2 regions of the Bartonella silvatica genome follow, and region 2 is predicted to be linked to the other one. Evidence: predicted binding sites of a transcription regulator. Region 2 holds the regulator's gene; the other holds the start of a gene.
What was found. Region 2 encodes HrcA, which represses chaperone genes, less so after heat shock. Its sites were predicted from a motif close to GTTAGCACTCNCNNNNNGNGAGTGCTAAC; they were not measured.

Region 1 (5,630 bases), on a different contig from region 2:
AGTCCTTGCTAAGATAAGTTCATAAGAGCCATTTTTAGTTTTTTTATACAGTTTTTATCTACACGCCAGCTCCGTTTATGACGTGCTTAATTGATTCAATATAAACAGATTTGAAATGAGGGAATCTTACGTTATTCGGGATACTCATTTAACATGAATAACGATAGATTATGATTGTAAATCAATGTATTATCTTTCATTATACGCTAACCTCGCTTATGACGTGCAAGCAAGTGATTGTGATTCATTCAACTGAAAACAAGTATGGAATGAGAGAATCTCATAATATTTGGGTTTTTCACGCAACACACAAGAGAACTCAATATCCTTAGTGTTCGATGATAAGAATCTGATTTTGAAAGAAGCGGGAAATTTTACCAAGGATTTTTTTTAATAGGGGGGCGCATGTTTGATGTTGGCATGGAGACATTATATTCAATACGTTTTGCTGAAAGCACTAAACAATGAAGACAGAATAGCTTTTGGCTTCTTCATTTGGTGAAATGAAGGCACGTGGCTTGCCAGTGAAATTTTTGTTAATATGCCCATATAATTTCTGTGAGATGAAATGAAAAAATAGAGTGTTTTGGTCAAAGGGAAGAAATTTTACTTTTGTGATTTTTTTAAGATATGTGCTTGAGTGCTGAAGATCCCTTTTTATTTTTTCAAATATTGATCATGCTTTGATGGACGATAAAAGGTTGTTTTACGACTTTGTTTGTTAAATGCACGCTTCATAAGGAAGATAGGAGCACCATGACCATCAGAAAAACGGTTCTCAACACGCATGCTCATATGTTTGTGTGTGTGATCAAGGCTACACTGTTCTTCTATTGATCTGCTTATGGGGCAGGGTGTTGCACCAGCTTTTGCATTAAGGCAATTGAGGAAGAGTCATTTTTAGTCCTTTCTTACAGGTTTTTATCCATATTTTGATTTCTCTTGAGATGAGTCAGGGAATAGTTTGTTTCAATATTAAACGGGTTTGGAATGAAAGGATTTTAGGATCTTCGGGTTTCTCATCAATATGCAAAGTGATGAATTGTGCATATAAATCAATATTTTGCCCGACTGTGAAGATTATCGATACCGATATGTTCAAGCTTGAGAAGGTTTTTCACCTTTGTAAGAAATGTGGCGTTGAGTAAATCTTTATAAGGGACGTATCATCGCATGAAGTTGTGCAAGAGGTTTGGTCAAGAGAGATGGGTGTCAATTGTTAAAAATGCAAAATATCGCACCGAGAATGGTCCGATATTTTTCACGAAAAGCTTTGTCAATATCCGTATCAGATTGTTTATGATAAAGTGGTTTATTGCGGATGGATCATCTTTTTGGGATCCACCAACCGATCATAATCTTCTGCAGAAACGCCTGCCTTGAGTGCTTCAACACGGAGCGTTGTATCGTTTTTATGCGCTGCTTTAGCAATTTCGGCGGCTTTTTCATAGCCAATTTCTGGAGTCAGAGCTGTTACCAGCATTAAAGAACGCTCCATGAGAGAATGAATATGAACACGATTGGCTGTTAACCCTTGAATGCAATGGAGATCAAAAGAGCGCATGCAGTCACCAAGAAGGGTAATCGATTGCAAAATATTATAGCCAATAACAGGTTTATAAACATTGAGTTCAAAATGCCCTTGGCTTGCGGCAAAAGTAACAGTGGTATGATTACCAAAGACTTGGGCTGCAACCATTGTCATGGCTTCACATTGTGTGGGGTTAACTTTCCCTGGCATGATAGAAGAGCCTGGTTCATTTTCTGGTAAGCTGAGTTCTCCTAATCCTGAGCGTGGCCCTGATCCCAAAAACCTGATGTCATTGGCAATTTTGAAGAGATCAGCGGCAAGCGCATTAAGACTGCCATGGAAATGTGCAAGCGCACCATGATGGGCGAGTGCCTCAAATTTGTTGCCGGCCGTTTTAAAAGCTATTCCAGTGAGTGTGCTGATTGTTTGCGCAAAAGCAACATCAAATCCTTTGGGTGCATTAAGCCCTGTGCCCACAGCTGTTCCCCCTTGGGCGAGAGTTTGCACATCGACAAGAGCGGTTTCAATACGTTGGCGATCAGCTTCTAAAGCCGCGCGATAACCTGAAAACTCTTGGGCTAATGTTAAAGGTGTTGCATCTTGGGTATGGGTGCGTCCAATTTTAATAATATCAGAAAATTCTTCTTCCTTTTTTTTCAAGGTGGTAATCAACGCTTCAAGAATAGGAAATAAATGTTGGCGTGTTTGCAATGTGGTGGCAATGTGAAGCGCTGTGGGAAACGAGTCGTTTGAGGATTGGCTCATATTGACATGATCATTGGGATGAACAGGTGTTTTGCTTCCCAATTTTCCTCCCAAAAGCATGTTGGCATGGTTGGCAATCACTTCATTGACGTTCATATTGCTTTGTGTGCCAGAACCTGTTTGCCAAACAGAAAGGGGAAAATGTGTATCAAAGGCACCTGCCAAAACTTCATCTGCAGCTGTCATGATTGCTTTTCCGATGTTTTGTGGCAGTTTTCCTTTTTCCATATTCACCATCGCCGCGGCTTTTTTGATAAGGCTTAAGGCATAAATGACGGTGAGTGGCTGTTTTTCAATGCCAATATTAAAGTTATGCAGAGAACGTTCGGTTTGGGCGCCCCAATAACGGTCTTGACGCACCGCAATCATTCCAAAACTATCCGTTTCCTGACGTGTTGCAACCATGATTTAAGATCCTTTATATATTCACAGGTTAATAAATATTAGATAATGCAAAATAGAGAAGAGAAGCAAGACTTGAAGTCTTTTAAGGTAAATTATTTTTGGGTGGTCCTTGACATTGAGAGGGGGCAATTTTATATCTTAACCAGTGTTAGCACTCAGAGTTTAAGAGTGCTAGCAAGGACTTAAAATTAATGTGATTATATTAAGTTTTGAGGATTTAAAACATGGCTAATATACAATTCCGCCCACTTCACGATCGTGTCGTTGTTCGTCGGGTTGAATCTGAAAATAAAACGGCTGGTGGGATTATCATTCCTGATACAGCAAAGGAAAAACCTCAAGAAGGTGAAGTGATTGCTATTGGCAATGGGGCTCTCGATGATAATGGAAAGCGCGTGCCTTTAGAAGTTAAAGCAGGAGACCGTATCTTGTTTGGCAAGTGGTCTGGAACCGAAGTGAAGATTAATGGGGAAGACCTCTTAATCATGAAAGAATCTGATATTATGGGAATCTTGGGCTAATTGAGACTCTCAAATTTTTTATCTTTCATTTTATACTAATTGAGATAACTCCAAGGAGAAATTAAATGGCTGCTAAAGAAGTCAAATTTGGCCGTGATGCGCGGGAGCGTTTGTTGCGCGGTGTCGATATCCTTGCTAATGCTGTTAAGGTAACGTTGGGCCCTAAAGGTCGTAATGTGGTAATTGATAAATCATTTGGTGCACCTCGCATTACAAAGGATGGGGTATCGGTTGCAAAGGAAATCGAACTGGAAGATAAGTTCGAAAATATGGGTGCGCAAATGTTGCGCGAAGTTGCTTCTAAGACCAATGATGTTGCAGGTGATGGAACCACAACGGCAACGGTTTTGGGGCAAACAATTGTGCAAGAAGGTGTTAAAGCCGTTGCAGCTGGTATGAACCCTATGGATCTCAAGCGTGGGATCGATGCTGCTGTTGATGAAGTGGTGGCAAATCTCTTCAAAAAAGCAAAGAAAATTCAAACTTCAGAAGAAATTGCACAAGTGGGAACAATTTCCGCAAATGGTGCTGCCGAAATCGGAAAAATGATCGCCAATGCTATGGAAAAAGTTGGCAATGAAGGCGTCATTACCGTGGAAGAAGCAAAAACTGCTGAAACAGAACTGGAAGTTGTTGAAGGAATGCAGTTCGATCGTGGATATCTTTCCCCTTATTTTGTCACAAATGCTGAGAAAATGGTGGCAGATCTCGATGATCCTTACATTCTCATTCATGAAAAGAAATTGTCGAATCTACAGTCCTTGCTGCCTGTGCTGGAAGCTGTTGTTCAATCTGGAAAACCACTTCTTATTATTGCTGAAGATGTGGAAGGCGAAGCTTTGGCAACATTGGTTGTTAACAAGTTGCGCGGTGGTTTGAAAATTGCTGCGGTGAAGGCTCCAGGATTTGGTGATCGTCGTAAAGCTATGCTTGAAGATATTGCTATCTTGACATCAGGTCAGGTAATTTCTGAAGATGTGGGCATTAAGCTTGAAAATGTCACTTTGGACATGCTTGGTCGGGCAAAGAAAGTCAATATTTCTAAAGAAAATACAACGATTATTGATGGTGCTGGACAAAAAGCTGAAATTGCTGCACGCGTTAATCAGATCAAAGCACAGATTGAAGAAACAACTTCTGACTATGACCGTGAGAAATTGCAAGAAAGACTTGCTAAACTCGCTGGCGGTGTTGCTGTTATCCGTGTTGGTGGAGCCACAGAAGTTGAAGTGAAAGAAAAGAAAGATCGTGTTGATGATGCCTTGAACGCAACACGTGCTGCTGTGGAAGAAGGGATTGTGGCAGGCGGTGGAACCGCATTGTTGCGTGCCGCAAGTGCTTTGAGTGTTAAGGGAAGCAATCCTGACCAAGAAGCGGGTATTAATATCGTTCGTCGTGCTCTTCAGGCACCGGCGCGTCAAATTGCCACCAATGCCGGTGAAGAAGCGGCTATTATCGTTGGAAAAGTGTTGGAAAACAATGCAGATACATTTGGTTACAACACTGCAACGGGTGAATTTGGTGATTTGATTGCTTTGGGAATTGTTGATCCTGTGAAGGTTGTGCGTTCTGCTCTTCAGAATGCTGCTTCTATTGCGAGTCTTCTTATTACCACGGAAGCAATGGTGGCTGAAGCTCCAAAGAAAGAAGCTCCAGTTCCTCCAATGCCAGCTGGTGGAATGGGTGGAATGGGTGGAATGGATTTCTAAGCCTTTTCATAAAGATAAAGCGAAACGGGCCTCTTTGGCCCGTTTTTTTTGTATTTGTTCGTCTCGTGTATTCTCATTGATGATGCCTTGAACGCAACACGTGCTGCTGTGGAAGAAGGGATTGTGGCAGGCGGTGGAACCGCATTGTTGCGTGCCGCAAGTGCTTTGCGTGTTAAGGGAAGCAATTTTGACCCAAGAAGCGGGTATTCATATCGTTCGTCGTGCTCTTCAGGCACCGGCGCGTCAAATTGCCACCAATGCCGGTGAAGAAGCGGCTATTATCGTTGGAAAAGTGTTGGAAAACAATGCAGATACATTTGGTTACAACACTGCAACGGGTGAATTTGGTGATTTGATTGCTTTGGGAATTGTTGATCCTGTGAAGGTTGTGCGTTCTGCTCTTCAGAATGCTGCTTCTATTGCGAGTCTTCTTATTACCACGGAAGCAATGGTGGCTGAAGCTCCAAAGAAAGAAGCTCCAGTTCCTCCAATGCCAGCTGGTGGAATGGGTGGAATGGATTTCTAAGCCTTTTCATAAAGATAAAGCGAAACGGGCCTCTTTGGCCCGTTTTTTTTGTACTTGTTCGTCTCGTGTATTCTCATTGATGATGCCTTGAACGCAACACGTGCTGCTGTGGAAGAAGGGATTGTGGCAGGCGGTGGAACCGCATTGTTGCGTGCCGCAAGTGCTTTGCGTGT
Region 2 (14,724 bases):
GTTATTCTTGCAGCTGTTACAGAAGGACATAGTTTATCTACAAAACTTGTGGGTACGCTGGGTCCTATAATACCTTCTCAATATCGTAATCTTTTTGAATCTGATGTAACGCTAAAAGTAGAAGCAAGAAGAACAAAAGAAGGTGTAACACACCTTGATCGTATGGCGCTTCAGAGTCAAGAAATGAATATTATAACGAATGCAGAAGTAACCGCTGATGGATTTCTGCGGCGGCTTTTTGTTGATGGAAAAATAGTCCTTGATGAGAAAAGTGGAAGTGAACGTTTACCAACGTCAGAAATGCCCCTATTGGCTAAGAATCTTACTTTAAATATTGATTATGGTCGCGAAGGCAAACAGTCGTGGAATGGACAACTTGTTTTACATCATGTGAAAAATAAAAGTATTTATATTCGTGATGCAGTTTTTGATATGGGGGGAGTAAGTGAAAATCTTGATAATGTAGCCTCTCGTCATGTTGGTTTTCAGGTTAAAGGAACGCTTCGAGGGATTGAAAAGGGGGCTGGAGCATTAGGAGAATATTTAGGCAAAACGGTTCATGTGCATCTGGATACGGATATTTTTTCGAAAAAACCAACTTTAATTCATGATTTTAGTGTCACTGGTCAGGGCTTTTCTGCTTGGTTAAAAGGAAAAATGGACCATTTTGTTTTTAAAGGTGATCTTGGTTTAAAAACTCAAACACTTGCTCCTTTTAATCTGTTGAGTAGACAAAAACTCCTTGGTCGTGCAGATATTAAAGCCAAAGGAACGATTGGCTTAATGAATAGAGTTTTTGATCTTGAATTATCAGGGGACGCTAACAATATGGCGATAGGTATAGAGCCATTCGATCGTTTTTTCAAAGGAAACTTTACCCTTTCAGGTGGAGCAGCTTATGATAGAACTAGCTGGATTTTCCGTCGTTTAAATTTGAAAAGTCAATACGCAAATATAAAGGCTGATGGGTATTTTTCAGGCGATAGAGCTAAAATGGATTTTTATACGCAAATATTTGATCTTGCTAGATTAGATCCGAGAATAAGTGGTGCGCTTACAATCAAAAGTACGGCGAGAGGGCACAATAGCTTTATAAATCTTAATACACGCGCCAATATTGCGGAAGCATTTTTAGCCGGAAAGAAACTTGAAAATACAACGCTTACAATGAAAACACTGGTGAATAATACATTGCCAGTACCTTCTTTAACAGGTTCTATAAAGGGTGAAGGGAGTTTTGCTAAAAAGCCATTATATTTATCGGCTTCTTTTAAAGATTCTCATCAGATTAGAAAATTTGAAAATATCAATATGAAAGCGGGAAGTACAAAACTAACCGGTAATCTTTCTCAAATAAAAGGTTTTTTTAAAGGGGCTTTGCATATTGATGCTGACGATATCTCCATGCTTTCTGCATTATTTTTGCAGGAAGGTAGTGGAAAAGTAAAAGGAGATTTTATTTTTGACGAACAAAATGGCAGACAGAAAGTTAATCTAAAAGCGCATGTTGACCGTTTAAACTTTGCAAAAAATAAAATAAAAAAGTTAGCAGTAGAAGCGAATATATTGGATCTTTTTGGTATAACTCAGTTTGATGGCTTTATCAACGCAGAGCATATACAAACGCCTTTTATGATGGTTAATCATCTAGATGCCCATGCGAATGAAAAAAATGGAACAACAATTTTTACTGTTCAAGCAATGTTACCTAACAATACAAATGCACACCTTTCTGGCCATATGATCGCAGTAGGAGTTCCAGAAGGTATAAAACGCGAAGTGCAGATTGAAACCATAGATATTAAACGGCAAAATTTTCACGCGACATTACCCAAATCAGCTACGATCACTTTTGATAAAGATGGAATAACAGTTAATGGATTGGGGATTGCAATTAATGGAGGTACAATTACACTTGCAGGAAATGTTCAAGAGACCCTTAATTTGCACCTTACAGTGAATGCATTACCCGCTGCTTTAGTCAATTTATGGAAATCTGATCTTGAGGCAACTGGTACCTTGAATGGGCAAGTTATGGTTCGGGGGAGTTTTCAAAAGCCTGATATAACCTATGATATAAAAGGTGAGGAACTGACAACCGGTGCTTTTCAAAATAAAAAAATAATGCCCTTTACGTTAACGATTGCGGGTAAAACAGTAAACCAAAACCTTACTTTGAATGCAAATTTAACGGGAGAAGAGGTCCAAGCACAAGCACAAGGGCATATGTCCTTAGATCAAAATAAGCTTGATTTCCATGTTAATTTGCAAGATGTACCTATACGTTTGGTGAATGGCTTTATTGAAGGAAAAGCTCTTAGTGGATCGATTGTAGGTAAGGCCGGTATTGGCGGGACAATAAAGGATCCATCTGCTCATTTTGAGCTTTCTAGTCGGAACTTAACCGCGATGACTCATAAAGGGCCTATGTCGATAAATATGGATGCTCGTGGTTCTTACAGAAAATCAATTTTTCATATTAAGCATATGGTGGCGACAGGAGATAAAGGTTTAGATCTTTCCATAAATGGACCTGTTTCCTTGAATGGTTCGGAGGTCAACTTAAGTGTTAAAGGAACAGTCCCTGTTGCTTTTATTGATCCATTCTTAGCGAAGCGGGGTGCGCATATAACGGGCACAGCAACCATTGATACGACGCTAAAAGGTGTATTATCTCAGCCACAATTAATAGGGCATCTTTCTATCATCAATGGTAGCTTTTTTGATTCAAAAACAAACATAGGGTTGAACAATGTGGCAATTAAAGGCAAACTCAATGGCGATCATATTCTTATAGAACAAGCCTCAGCTTCTTCATCTGAAGGAGGGTTGATTTCTGCTTCAGGTCGTATCACGAGTGATCTACAGCCAGATTTAGTCTTTAATTTTGACCACGCCAATTATAATGATGGTTCTATGATTATTGCTACATTGTCAGGAAATATGACAATGACAGGTAATTTTTTAGATAATCTTGTTATTGGTGGTGATATGACTGTTGAAAAAGCTGAAATTTTGGTTCCAGATCATTTTCAAAATGCAAAGTTTCTCGATATTAAAAATAAGAATTTAACCACACCAATTCAGAAAACGCTAAAGCGCGCCGATGTTCAGAATATTGATATACATCGTGGTGTTTATAAAAAATCTTCGTCCGTTGTGTTATCCAATATGCGTATTACGGCGCGCAATCAGTTTTTTGTACGTGGCCGAGGATTAGATGCTGAACTGGGAGGACGTATTAACATAGCAGGTCCTTTGAATGATGTTCACCCAGTTGGTGAGTTTCAGATGATTCGTGGACGTTTTGATATTCTTTCACAGCGTCTTAATTTTGATCAGGGAAAAGCGAGTTTTAGTGGTAATCTTAATCCTACGGTTTATTTTGTGACAAACCATAACAGCGGTGATATTCGCGTCACCGTCACTGTAAGTGGAACAATTGATAATATTGATGTGAATTTTTCTTCACAACCAAATTTGCCACAGGATGAGATTTTTGCACGTTTGATTTTTAATCGCTCTCTGAGTGAGTTATCACCATTTCAGGTTGCTCAGCTTGCAGCCGCGGCTGCAGATCTTGCAGGTGCTAATACATCTTTATTGAATACTCTAAGAGATAAAATTGGTCTTGATGATCTTGATGTTATTATTGATGAAAAAGGGAATACGGGTTTACGTATTGGACGCTATATACACAACAATATTTATTTAGGTTTTGAAGCGGGGTCAGATGGTGCAACAAAGGGAACGATTAATTTAGATGTTTCGCGCCATCTCAAAGCCAAGGGTGCCGTAGGGAATGAAAAGAACTCTAGTATTGGTTTATTTTATGAAAGAGACTATTAAAGAGTAGAGTTTCGGGGTTTTAGATTTTATGCTCTTTTAATTTTCTAAGTTACAGAGTATTACCATATAAATTGAAAATTTCATAAAAGGAAAATTTTTTATCAAGTTTTGAGAAGATAAGTTTAACGTATTTGTTTTAAATCGTCGCATTCTCTCATAGGGTGCTCTTTCCACGAAGGGTAGTGTATTATCACGTTTTATGGATTGGATTGAATGCATTTCAAAGTGCTTCTATAAGTGGAGAAAGAAAAATCTATTAAACGCCGCTATCCTTCCTACTTTAAAGATACTTCTTCATGCCCTCAAGTCTATTTCACAATAGAGCTCGTGAATAGTATAATGGTAAAGCCATCGGGCAGCGCCATCTTTATACTCACGAAAGTACCTAGCCAACCACCATTATTCTGTTTGCCAGTTTAAGGTGGCGTTGCAGCTGTTGTATTGAGATTATTCATAAGGGGATTGTCAGTACCCTGTCAATTTTACCCACATGTGACTCTCATTTGTGAAGTAAAAACGAAAGATTCTATTAAATTCACTATACACAAATAATGAGAAAATCTTATCGAGGATCTCATTCAATATAAACAGTAATGAATTATAATCTTTCCTTTTTTTGCTGTATCATGGAATAGTTTTCCATAGTTATTTGCAAATTCCTTGTAAGCGAATATAGCTACTCGTTTATTTTGTTAGCTTAAATTTTACTCAAGTATCTAAAAACGAGGATGTATGTTTTTTGAATTGGAGATTATGAAGTTTTTTAAAAAAACCATTTTTTTGGGTGAGTAATTCTTCTTGAGTTCCTTGTTCAATCAGTTGACCATTTTGTATGACAACAATTTTATGAGCACGAGCAATGGTTGAAAGACGATGAGCAATAACGATAGTCGTACGCCCTTTTGTAAGTTGATGAAGTGCTTCATTAATTTGTACCTCAGTATGTGAATCTAATGCACTTGTTGCTTCATCAAGAATTAAGATTTCGCTATCGTGAAGCATTGCCCTAGCGATAGCGAGTCGTTGTTTTTGTCCACCTGAAAGATTACAGCCATTATCTCCTATCTGTGTGTCATAGCCATTGGGGAGATCCATAATAAAATCGTGGGCATTCGCTGTTTTTGCTGCTTTGATAATGTCATCGTCGTTAGCTCCTGATTTTCCAAGCCCAATATTATATTTAACAGTTCCTTGAAAAAGAAAAGTATCCTGTCCCACATAAGATATGAGCTTTCTAAGAGAGCGAAATGTAGCATAGCGGATATCTTGATCATTAATGAATATACGTCCCTTTGTGGGGTCATAAAGGCGCATAATAAGATTAATAAGGGTAGATTTTCCTGAACCAGACGGCCCCACTAATGCTGTCATTCTTTTAGGCTCTATTTCGAGATTGATACTTTGCAATACCATGTTATCATCTTTATATGCAAAAGAGACATTCTCAAAACGGATAGATCCTTGTTTTTCCTCTAAATCTTTAGCTTCTTCATGTTCTATAATCGTAAGAGGACGGTCGAGAATTTCAAACATTGTACGAATATTAACCAAGCCAGCTTCAATTTTAACACGCACATTGGCTAATCTTTTTGCAGGTTCATAAGCGAGAAGCAAAGCAACAATGAAAGACATGAATTCACCTTGAACACCGGAACGTTGTGTTGCAAGATAACCAGAAAAACAAATTATCCCAGCAATGGAAACACCAGCAAGTGTTTCCATAATAGGATTTGTGATAGCTTGAAGTGTTGCAATAGTATTTGCTTGTTTTTCAACATTGCGAATAGCTTTATCCATACGTTTTTTCATAAGCTCTTCTAATGAAAAAGCTTTGATAATGCGAATACCAACAGAACTTTCTTGTATAATTTTGATGATTTCACCCAAAGAAAGCAGTTCTTTTTCCGCAAGTTTGCGAACACGTTTTAAAGCCATTCGAACCCCTAAAAAAGCCAGTGGTCCTACTATTAAAGTAATAGCGATTAACGTAAAGTTTTGAATAAACATAACAAGTAATAAGCCACTCACAGAAAGCAGATCGCGCACAAAGGTTGTGATAATTGTGTCAATGATATTACGCACTGCCGTAGCATTGTGAGTTACGCGGACAAGCAGATCTGAGGAAGTGTTATTATGATAAAAAGAAATCCCCTGTTCCATAAGACGTTCGTAAATTTTTCGCTGTTGTTCAGCAACGATACTGTTTCCAGCTTTGCTTAAAAAGTAAGTTTGGGCAAAAGTGGCAATTCCTTTGAGAATAAAAATGAAAGCAATGATACTGGAAATCAAAACAATCATATCAAAGTTTTGTGCATCAATGATAGAGTTAACAACATCACGCATAATCCATGCGCTGGTAGCAGTTGTGCAGGAAATAATGATCATTGAAAAAATAGCTGCACTGTACCAATATGCATGCTTGTGAAAATTTTCTCGCAGAAGACGAATGATAAGATGTTTATCAGAAGCAGAAATTTGATCTTTTTTCATGTAGCGCTTCTATATTCTATCGTTGTTTTATGCAAAATTGCAGTACTCTTAACTTATATTTTATTTTTTATAAAAAGTATTTTCTCATAGAGAAGTTAGTATCTATATCATATATAGAAAAGCACCACAGCTATATGATGTGATGCCTTTAAATTACACTCAATACAGGCAGTTTCAGATGATTTGCATCTAATATATGAGATTACGCAAATCTACTTAGCTGCTATTACCATCATCATTTGACGCCCTTCAAGCTTTGGCTCAGATTCGACTTTTGCAATTTCACTCGTATCTTCTTTAACACGTTGAAGAAGCTTTAATCCAAGATCTTGGTGTGCCATTTCACGACCACGAAAACGCAACGTAATCTTTACTTTATCACCATGATTAATAAAGCGATGAATAGCTTTAAGCTTTACACCATAATCATGAACATCAACATTTGGGCGCATCTTAATTTCTTTGATCTCGATGACCTTTTGTTTTTTACGTGTCTCAGCAGCTTTTTTTTGGGTCTGGTATTTCAATTTTCCCAAATCGATAATTTTACATACCGGTGGTTCTGCATTTGGTACAATCTCAACCAAGTCAAGCCCTGCATCTGCAGCCATAGCAAGCGCTTCTTGTATTGAAACAACTCCCTGATGCTGTCCTTCACCATCGATAAGTTGTACACGAGGAACGCGAATATCCTGATTGGAACGTGGCCCATCTTTCTGGGTCGGTGTTATTTTAAACGGTCTGCGAATGGTTTATGCTCCTTAATTTTGATTTATCTGTAACGTCATTTAATATACAATTATACACATAAAAACAACTAGGATTCGTGCTTTTTTCATATTTGATTTACGATTTTGGAGCTTGATTTTTAGGATATAAATTTTTCTTTTGTAGAAATATTTTTTGAAAGATTTTATGGAGGAAAGGAAGAGAATAATGGATCAAGATATTCCTTGTCAGTTTTTTTCATTTGAAGATACTGCTCTTGCAGTACGTTATCGCAAAGGCAGTTCGCCGCTTGGTTTGGTTTGGCTTCCTGGTTATCAATCTGATATGTTAGGAAACAAGGCAATGTTGATTGATAATTTTGCACAGAAGAATGATTTGTCTTGTTTACGTTTTGATTACTCTGGTCATGGGGAATCAGGGGGTGATTTTTTTCAAGGAACGATTTCACGTTGGGTTAAGGAAAGTTTAGCGGTTTTTAAAACCTATTGTGAAGGACCACAAATTTTGATTGGTTCTTCAATGGGGGGGTGGATTGCTTTAAGACTTGCCATGTTGTTAGCGCAGAAAAATAAGAGGCTTGCTGGTATGGTCTTGATTGCGCCAGCTCCTGATTTTACACAAACCTTGATAGAGCCAGAATTAGGTCCGGAGGAATGGAAAATTTTGGAAGAAAAAGGCTATGTTGAACGACCAGCAGTTGGTGATACGGAGCCAATGCCCTTTACAAAAGTGTTGATTGAAGATGGCAGAGACAACTGCGTTATGAAGGGGTGTATTGATGTTGGATGCCCGATCCATATTCTACAAGGGATGGAAGATATGGAGATACCTTATCAGCACACATTGACTTTACTGAATCATTTGCCGTTCCATGATGTAACATTGACACTTGTTCGTGATGCAGATCATCGGTTTTCGCGTCCACAAGATTTAAAGTGTCTTGAAACGACACTGAAGTCATTGATTGATCAAATTAACGAGAAGAAGGATTAAATTTATTGACGATAAAGACATAGAATATGACTATTTACGAAGATTCTTTTATTTTGTCTGATTGTGTTATACCTCTTCAGGTGCGTGAACATAAATGTGCGCGTCGTCTCACATTACGTGTTGATATGAGAGGGCAGAGAATTTGTGTGACAACACCACCTGCGGTAAGTCTCTGCGTGGTTCAAGCTTTTGTTGAAAAGCACCGATCTTGGATTGAATCGCGTTTTACGCACGCACAAAATTCTCATCAAGATTTTTATCTCAAAGAGGGATCAACGATTCCTATATTAGGTATTGCGCATACGATAAGGCATAAAGCAGGACGTGGAATAACAGAAATTGTTACAGGGGATATGGAGCAAGGGGCGCAAATTATTGTTTATGGCCACTTAGAACATTTGCCAAGGCGTGTTGCGGATATTTTAAAAAAACAAGCTGAGCTCATTATAACACCATTGGTGGGGTATTATGCACATAAAGTAGAACGTAAAGTAAAATCAATTTGCTATAAAGATACCAGAAGTCGTTGGGGGTCTTGTTCAATAAGAGGAAATCTCTCTTTCTCATGGCGTCTTATTATGGCGCCAAAAGAAATTGTTGAATATGTTGTTGCACATGAAGTTGCTCATCTTATTGAAATGAATCATGGACCCAAGTTTTGGGATCTTTGTGAAAGGCTTTATCCAGGCAGTAAAACACACCGTGCTTGGTTGAAAGAAAATGGTCATATGTTGCAAAAGATCCATTTTCATTCATACCCGTTGGAAATATGAAAAAAGCAATATTTGATGGAACTTTCTGTTGAACTTTTCATTATGTATTTGCTTCTTCTATGATGAGGAAGTCATTGAAGCCTCAGCACGATTATCTTCCCCTGCATCGTTTGCTGAGTGTCTTCAATGTTTTTTCTTTATCTTTTTTGTGATTCAGTTTAAATAATCTTATTCTTAACGTTTAGATCGAAAGAGCACTTATGCCTGTCCTTACAGATCCACTTCAATTATCACAGGCACTTATCCGTTGCCCTTCTGTGACGCCACATGAGGCGGGAGCCTTATCAACTTTAGAGCAATTTCTAACACGGATGGGGTTTTGTATCGAGCGTCCTATTTTTTCAGATAAAAACACAGAAGATGTTGAAAATCTTTATGCCAAGGTGGGAGAGGAAGGGCCGCATCTGATGTTTGCGGGGCATACGGATGTTGTGCCACCAGGGGCATTGGAAAATTGGACACACCCCCCTTTTGAAGGAGTCGTAGATCAGGAAAAACTATATGGGCGGGGCGCTGTTGATATGAAGGGCGGCATCGCTTGTTTTGTTGCGGCACTTGCGCGGGTTCTTGAAAAACAATCTATTAAAGGAATAATAAGTCTGCTGATTACTGGTGATGAGGAAGGTCCTGCACTGAATGGCACAGTCAAGCTTCTTCAATGGGCCGAGCAAAAAGGCGAAAAATGGACTGCGGCTCTTGTGGGAGAGCCAACGAGCGTAAAAACTGTTGGTGATGTGATCAAAGTTGGTCGTCGAGGATCACTTTCTGGTATTATAACGGTTACAGGTTGCCAAGGGCACGTTGCTTTTCCTGAGCGGGCCGCCAATCCATTGCCTTTAGCAAGTAAACTTATTCAAGCATTGACGCAAACGGCTTTAGATCAAGGGACAGAAAATTTTCAACCAAGTAATTTGGAATTAACAACCATTGATACAGGGAATTCTGCAGTGAATGTTATTCCGGCACAAACAATGATTCGCTTTAATATACGCTACAATGATCTTTGGGTAAAAGAAACGCTTATAACAGAAATTGAAAAACGCCTTGCTTTTATACAACCCGAAAATACGCGCGATCAATTACCCTACTATCAGCTTGAATGGATTCCAAGTTTGGGCGATGTTTTTTTGACGAAAAGTGGTAAACTCGTTAAAACTTTATCCAGTGCTATTGAAAGTGTGACAGGAAATAGACCAGAATGTTCAACTTCGGGGGGAACTTCAGATGCACGTTTTATTAAGGACTATTGTCCAGTGGTTGAGTTTGGTTTACCAGGGCAAACAATGCATATGATTGATGAGTGTGTGACCCTTGAAGCTCTAGAAACTCTTACTGCTATTTATGAGCGCTTTATTATTGATTTTTTTGCGTAAAAAGAAGCCATTATTTCTTTGAAAGCATTTTTACACTAAAAATAACAAATATTCTATGTCAGTTAATGTAATAGCAAACGAGAGTTATAGGGATTTTAGTTTGCCAATTGGTTGATAATGTGATCCAGAAGGATTCGTCCTTTGTTTGTTGCTTTTAAGCGCTGGTTTCCTACCGTTTCTACCAAACCCTGTTGTTGTAAATCAATAAGCTTTTCCATTGGTAAACTCTTGTGGTTTAAAGCTTCATAACGTACAAGATCTAAACCTTCGCAAAGACGTAAGCTCATGAGGAGCATTTCATTTGCTTGTTGTTCCTCTGTTAATTGTTCAGTTTCGATACAACCGTGTCCTGTTGTTTCTACCAACTCAAGCCAATGTTCAGGATATTTTTCATTTATTGTGACATAACGTTCACTATGTTCGGTTTGAGAGTAAAATTCTTTTGAAGAGAGAGAGGCTTGGTTTGATGAGTGCTCAATAAAACGACCATGAGCTCCTGGACCAAATCCTGCATATTCATGATAACGCCAATAGAGAAGATTGTGTGCTGATTCGGCACCAGGGATTGCATGATTTGAGATTTCATAGGCTGGCAATCCACGCAGTGTGGTGATTTCTTGGGTAAGATGATACAAGTCTGCTGCGAGTTCTGAGGCGGGAAGGATAAGTCTTCCTGCGGCATGAAGCCGTTTAAAAGCAGTTCCTTCTTCAATGGTGAGTTGGTAAAGAGAAAGATGATCTGCTGCTAAATCAATAGCTTGTAAGAGCTCCCCTTTCCATTGTTCGAGTGTTTGTGCAGGGCGAGCATAAATGAGATCAAAAGATAAACGTGGAAAGATTTCCCGTGCTAAAGCAATCGCATGAATAGCTTGGTTCACATCATGAAGACGACCAAGTTGTCGCAAATCTTTATCGTTGAGGGCTTGTACACCGAGGGATAAACGGTTAACGCCTGCTGCACGATATCCGCGAAAACGCTCTGCTTCTACACTAGATGGGTTGGCTTCCATTGTGATTTCAACTTTATCATCAAGCGTCCATTTTTTTGCAAGCGCTTGTAATAAGGCATCAACAGTCTGAGGCTCCATAAGAGAAGGAGTTCCTCCTCCAATAAAAATGCTGGTAACGTGGCGTGGACCTATTTTATGATATTGTGTTTCTATTTCGCGTTTAAAAGCAGTGACAAAACGTGGCTGATCAACGCCGTGGATACGAACATGTGAATTAAAATCACAATAAGGACATTTGGCAGCGCAAAAGGGCCAATGAATATAAATGCCAAAAGATGTATTCATGAGAGTGCTAAGAGATTTTCTGCTAAAAGCTTAAAAGCACGCGCTCTATGTGAAAGAGGTATCTTATCATTGAGCTTCCAGCCATGTTTTTGTTTGGTTGACATTTCGCCAAAAGTATTTTCGTATCCATCTGGTAAAAAAATGGGATCAAAACCAAAGCCTTTATCTCCACGTGGAGGCCAAACAAACGTCCCTTCCACGCTGCCACGGAAATAATCAGCATGAGCATCAGGCCATGCAATACAGATGACTGATATAAACCTACATTTTCGTTGTTTTTTGTCATGCGCTCCGATTTTTTGGAGTTTGTCTTCTATTTTTTTCATAGCGCTTAAAAAGTCACGTGTGCCATCGGGTTGGAGAGCAAGATCAGCTGTATAAACGCCTGGTGCACCATCCAATGCATCTACTTCCAAGCCTGAATCATCAGAAAGGGCAGGAAGTCCGGTATTTTTTGCTGCTGCGAAAGCTTTAATATAGGCATTTTCTTCAAATGTTGTGCCAGTTTCTTCGGGTTCTGGCAATCCAAGCTCTTTTGCTGATTGTATTTTTAAATCAAAGGGAGCAACTAAAGTGGTAATTTCATGTAATTTCCCGGTATTATGGGTTGCAATGACGAGCTTCTTGGTTGCTATGCTTCTCATATATTTCTCCAGAAATGAAAAGGGGAGGACTGTTTATACTAAAACCAGCTTAATTGCTTACATATACAAGTTCTATCAGATTTTATGCAATACAAATCTTTTTTGCATATTTACTGATATTCCATTTACATAACACTTTTTATATTTTGTAGAGATAATGATTGAAAAGGCATATATTAAAATCCTTTTTGAATGATAAAAATTTTTATGGTAATATATAACATGCTTTTGCACTACTTTAGACTATTTGACCAATTCTTTGCAAAACTTATATAATAAGAGCGTATTTTTACAGTAGTGAATGAGTTTTTATGAAGCGTACACCTATTGATGAGGAATTAAAATATCTTGATGAGCGTTCGCGTGATATTTTTCGTCATATTGTGGAGGCTTACCTTAATGATGGTGAGCCTGTAGGATCGCGGAATCTTTCGCGACTTTTACGACAGACGCTATCGCCCGCGACGATTCGCAATGTGATGAGTGATCTTGAACATCTTGGTTTGATTTATGCTCCTCATATATCTGCGGGGCGCATGCCGACACAGTCGGGTTTACGATTTTTTGTCGATGCATTTATGGAAGCGGGTGATTTACCAAACGAAGAGCGCGAAAATATTGAAATGCAGGTCAAAGAAGCTGGTCATGCACAATCAGTTGAACAGTTTCTTGTTCAAGCAAGCCGAGTTCTTTCAGATCTTTCACGTGGGGCAGGGCTTGTTGTCGCAACAAAACATGAAGGAACGTTAAAGCATATTGAGTTTGTGCGTCTTGACGGGGGCCATGCTCTTGCTGTTTTGGTAACACAACAAGGTCGGGTTGAAAATCGTATTGTTCATTTGCCAGAAGGGGTCACTCATGCGCAGTTAACGGAGGCAACGAATTTTCTCAATGCTCATATTCAGGGGCGTACATTGAGTGAAGCTAAAGAGGAAATTGCACGTTTATGTTTAGAAACACGAGCCGCACTTGATCATTTGTCACATCATCTTGTGGAAACGGGGTTAGCGCTTTGGGGGGGAGAAGACGCTGATCGTAAAATACATCTTATTGTTCGCGGGAGGGGCAATTTGCTTGAAGATGTGAAAGCAGAAGAAGATTTAGAGCGGTTGAGACATTTGTTTGATGATCTTGAAACGCGAGAAAGTATGGCACAGCTTCTTGATTTAACAGATGAGGGTTCAGGAGTTCGTATTTTTATTGGTTCAGAAAATAAGTTATTTTCACTTTCTGGTTCTTCTTTAGTGGTTGCACCTTATCGTGATTCAGAACAAAGGGTTATTGGTGCTTTAGGTGTTATTGGGCCGACACGACTTAATTATGCAAGGATCGTCCCTATGGTTGATTATACCGCCCAGCTTATATCACAATTATTGCGTTAAAGTGACCAATTGAATATTCATGCTATAAACATTGTTTAGAGGAAGATACGTAAATACCCCTTGATTTTTGTCTGCAAAATTTCGATATCGAGGATAACAAATCTTATGAAGGAATGGAATTTTTATGTCTGATGAAAAAAACAAATTGGCTGGTGCTTCGTTTGAAAATCGCGATTTGAAAAATCCAGCTGATCGCGAAGCACTTAAAAAAGCTGCGGATGAGCTGTTAAAAACGCCTGAAACAGAGAGTCATGCAGGGACTGGAGAGGAAAAACATGAATTTACAGATCCTTTAGCGAGTTTGCAGGAAGAAAATAAAGAGTTAAAAGATCAGCTTTTACGTCTTGCTGCAGATATGGAAAATCTTCGGCGTCGTACAGCACGTGATGTGGCAGACGCAAAAGCGTATTCAATTGCTAATTTTGCACGTGACATGTTATCTGTTTCTGATAATCTCAATCGTGCTTTGGAGGCTATTCCAGAAGGGGAAAAGGAAAATGATTCTGGTTTAAAGATGTTGGCTGAAGGCGTGGAAATGACTGAGCGTGCAATGATGGCAGCCTTGGAGAGACACGGAGTACAAAGGATTTATCCAGAAGGACAAAAATTTGATCCTCATTTTCATCAAGCGATGTTTGAAATCCCCAATTCTGATATGCCAGATAATACTGTTCAGCAAGTTGTCCAAGCAGGTTACATCATCGGTGAACGTGTTTTACGCCCAGCCATAGTTGGTGTTGCCAAAGCAGGAACAAAAGAACCTTCTGTTGAATCAGATTCTGCTTGAAATATCTCAGTAAGATACTTCAGCGCCAATATATACTATTTCATATTTGCGAAACATTTTTTCAAAGAGAGAAGGGTGTTTGTACACCCTTTCATTTTTTCAGTGACCAATTTCCTTTTACAATATACGGGGTATCGCTTGAGGGAGAGGGTGATAATAATAAAACAAAATGATCAACCTCAAAGGAAGGGAACGAAAAATCGCTTCGAGAAGATATATAAGCAGAGAGATCTTCGGCTTTAACATCGAGTAGTCGTGCAAGAGTAATGTGTGGAATAAATTGCTTCTCATCAGGCATTAATTTGAAACTGTTTCGAATAGATTGCATTTTTTCGTGTAAAAAACTGAGAGTTTCACAAGGTTCAATACGGACAACAAGAGAATGTGGAGCATTTTCTGAACCGAAAAC

Region 1: groES (co-chaperone GroES) is a predicted target of HrcA. The motif match lies at 2,849-2,877, and genes of this name have one in related genera.

The regions. Positions count from the first base shown of each region.
Region 1 is NZ_JBEPLI010000004.1:9,496-15,125, forward strand. Features, by position in the region: gene ABID23_RS03080 (hypothetical protein) at 658-789, opposite strand; gene fumC (class II fumarate hydratase) at 1,313-2,701, opposite strand; gene groES (co-chaperone GroES) at 2,926-3,222, shown strand; gene groL (chaperonin GroEL) at 3,288-4,931, shown strand; partial or broken gene ABID23_RS03100 (TCP-1/cpn60 chaperonin family protein) at 5,007-5,457, shown strand; partial or broken gene ABID23_RS03105 (TCP-1/cpn60 chaperonin family protein) at 5,533-5,630, shown strand, end outside.
Region 2 is NZ_JBEPLI010000001.1:106,003-120,726, reverse strand. Features, by position in the region: gene ABID23_RS00465 (translocation/assembly module TamB domain-containing protein) at 1-3,849, shown strand, start outside; gene ABID23_RS00460 (ABC transporter ATP-binding protein) at 4,558-6,339, opposite strand; gene infC (translation initiation factor IF-3) at 6,552-7,070, opposite strand; gene ABID23_RS00450 (alpha/beta hydrolase) at 7,276-8,061, shown strand; gene ABID23_RS00445 (M48 family metallopeptidase) at 8,088-8,834, shown strand; gene dapE (succinyl-diaminopimelate desuccinylase) at 9,035-10,207, shown strand; gene hemW (radical SAM family heme chaperone HemW) at 10,303-11,502, opposite strand; gene rdgB (RdgB/HAM1 family non-canonical purine NTP pyrophosphatase) at 11,499-12,146, opposite strand; gene hrcA (heat-inducible transcriptional repressor HrcA) at 12,458-13,528, shown strand; gene grpE (nucleotide exchange factor GrpE) at 13,653-14,315, shown strand; gene thpR (RNA 2',3'-cyclic phosphodiesterase) at 14,407-14,724, opposite strand, start outside.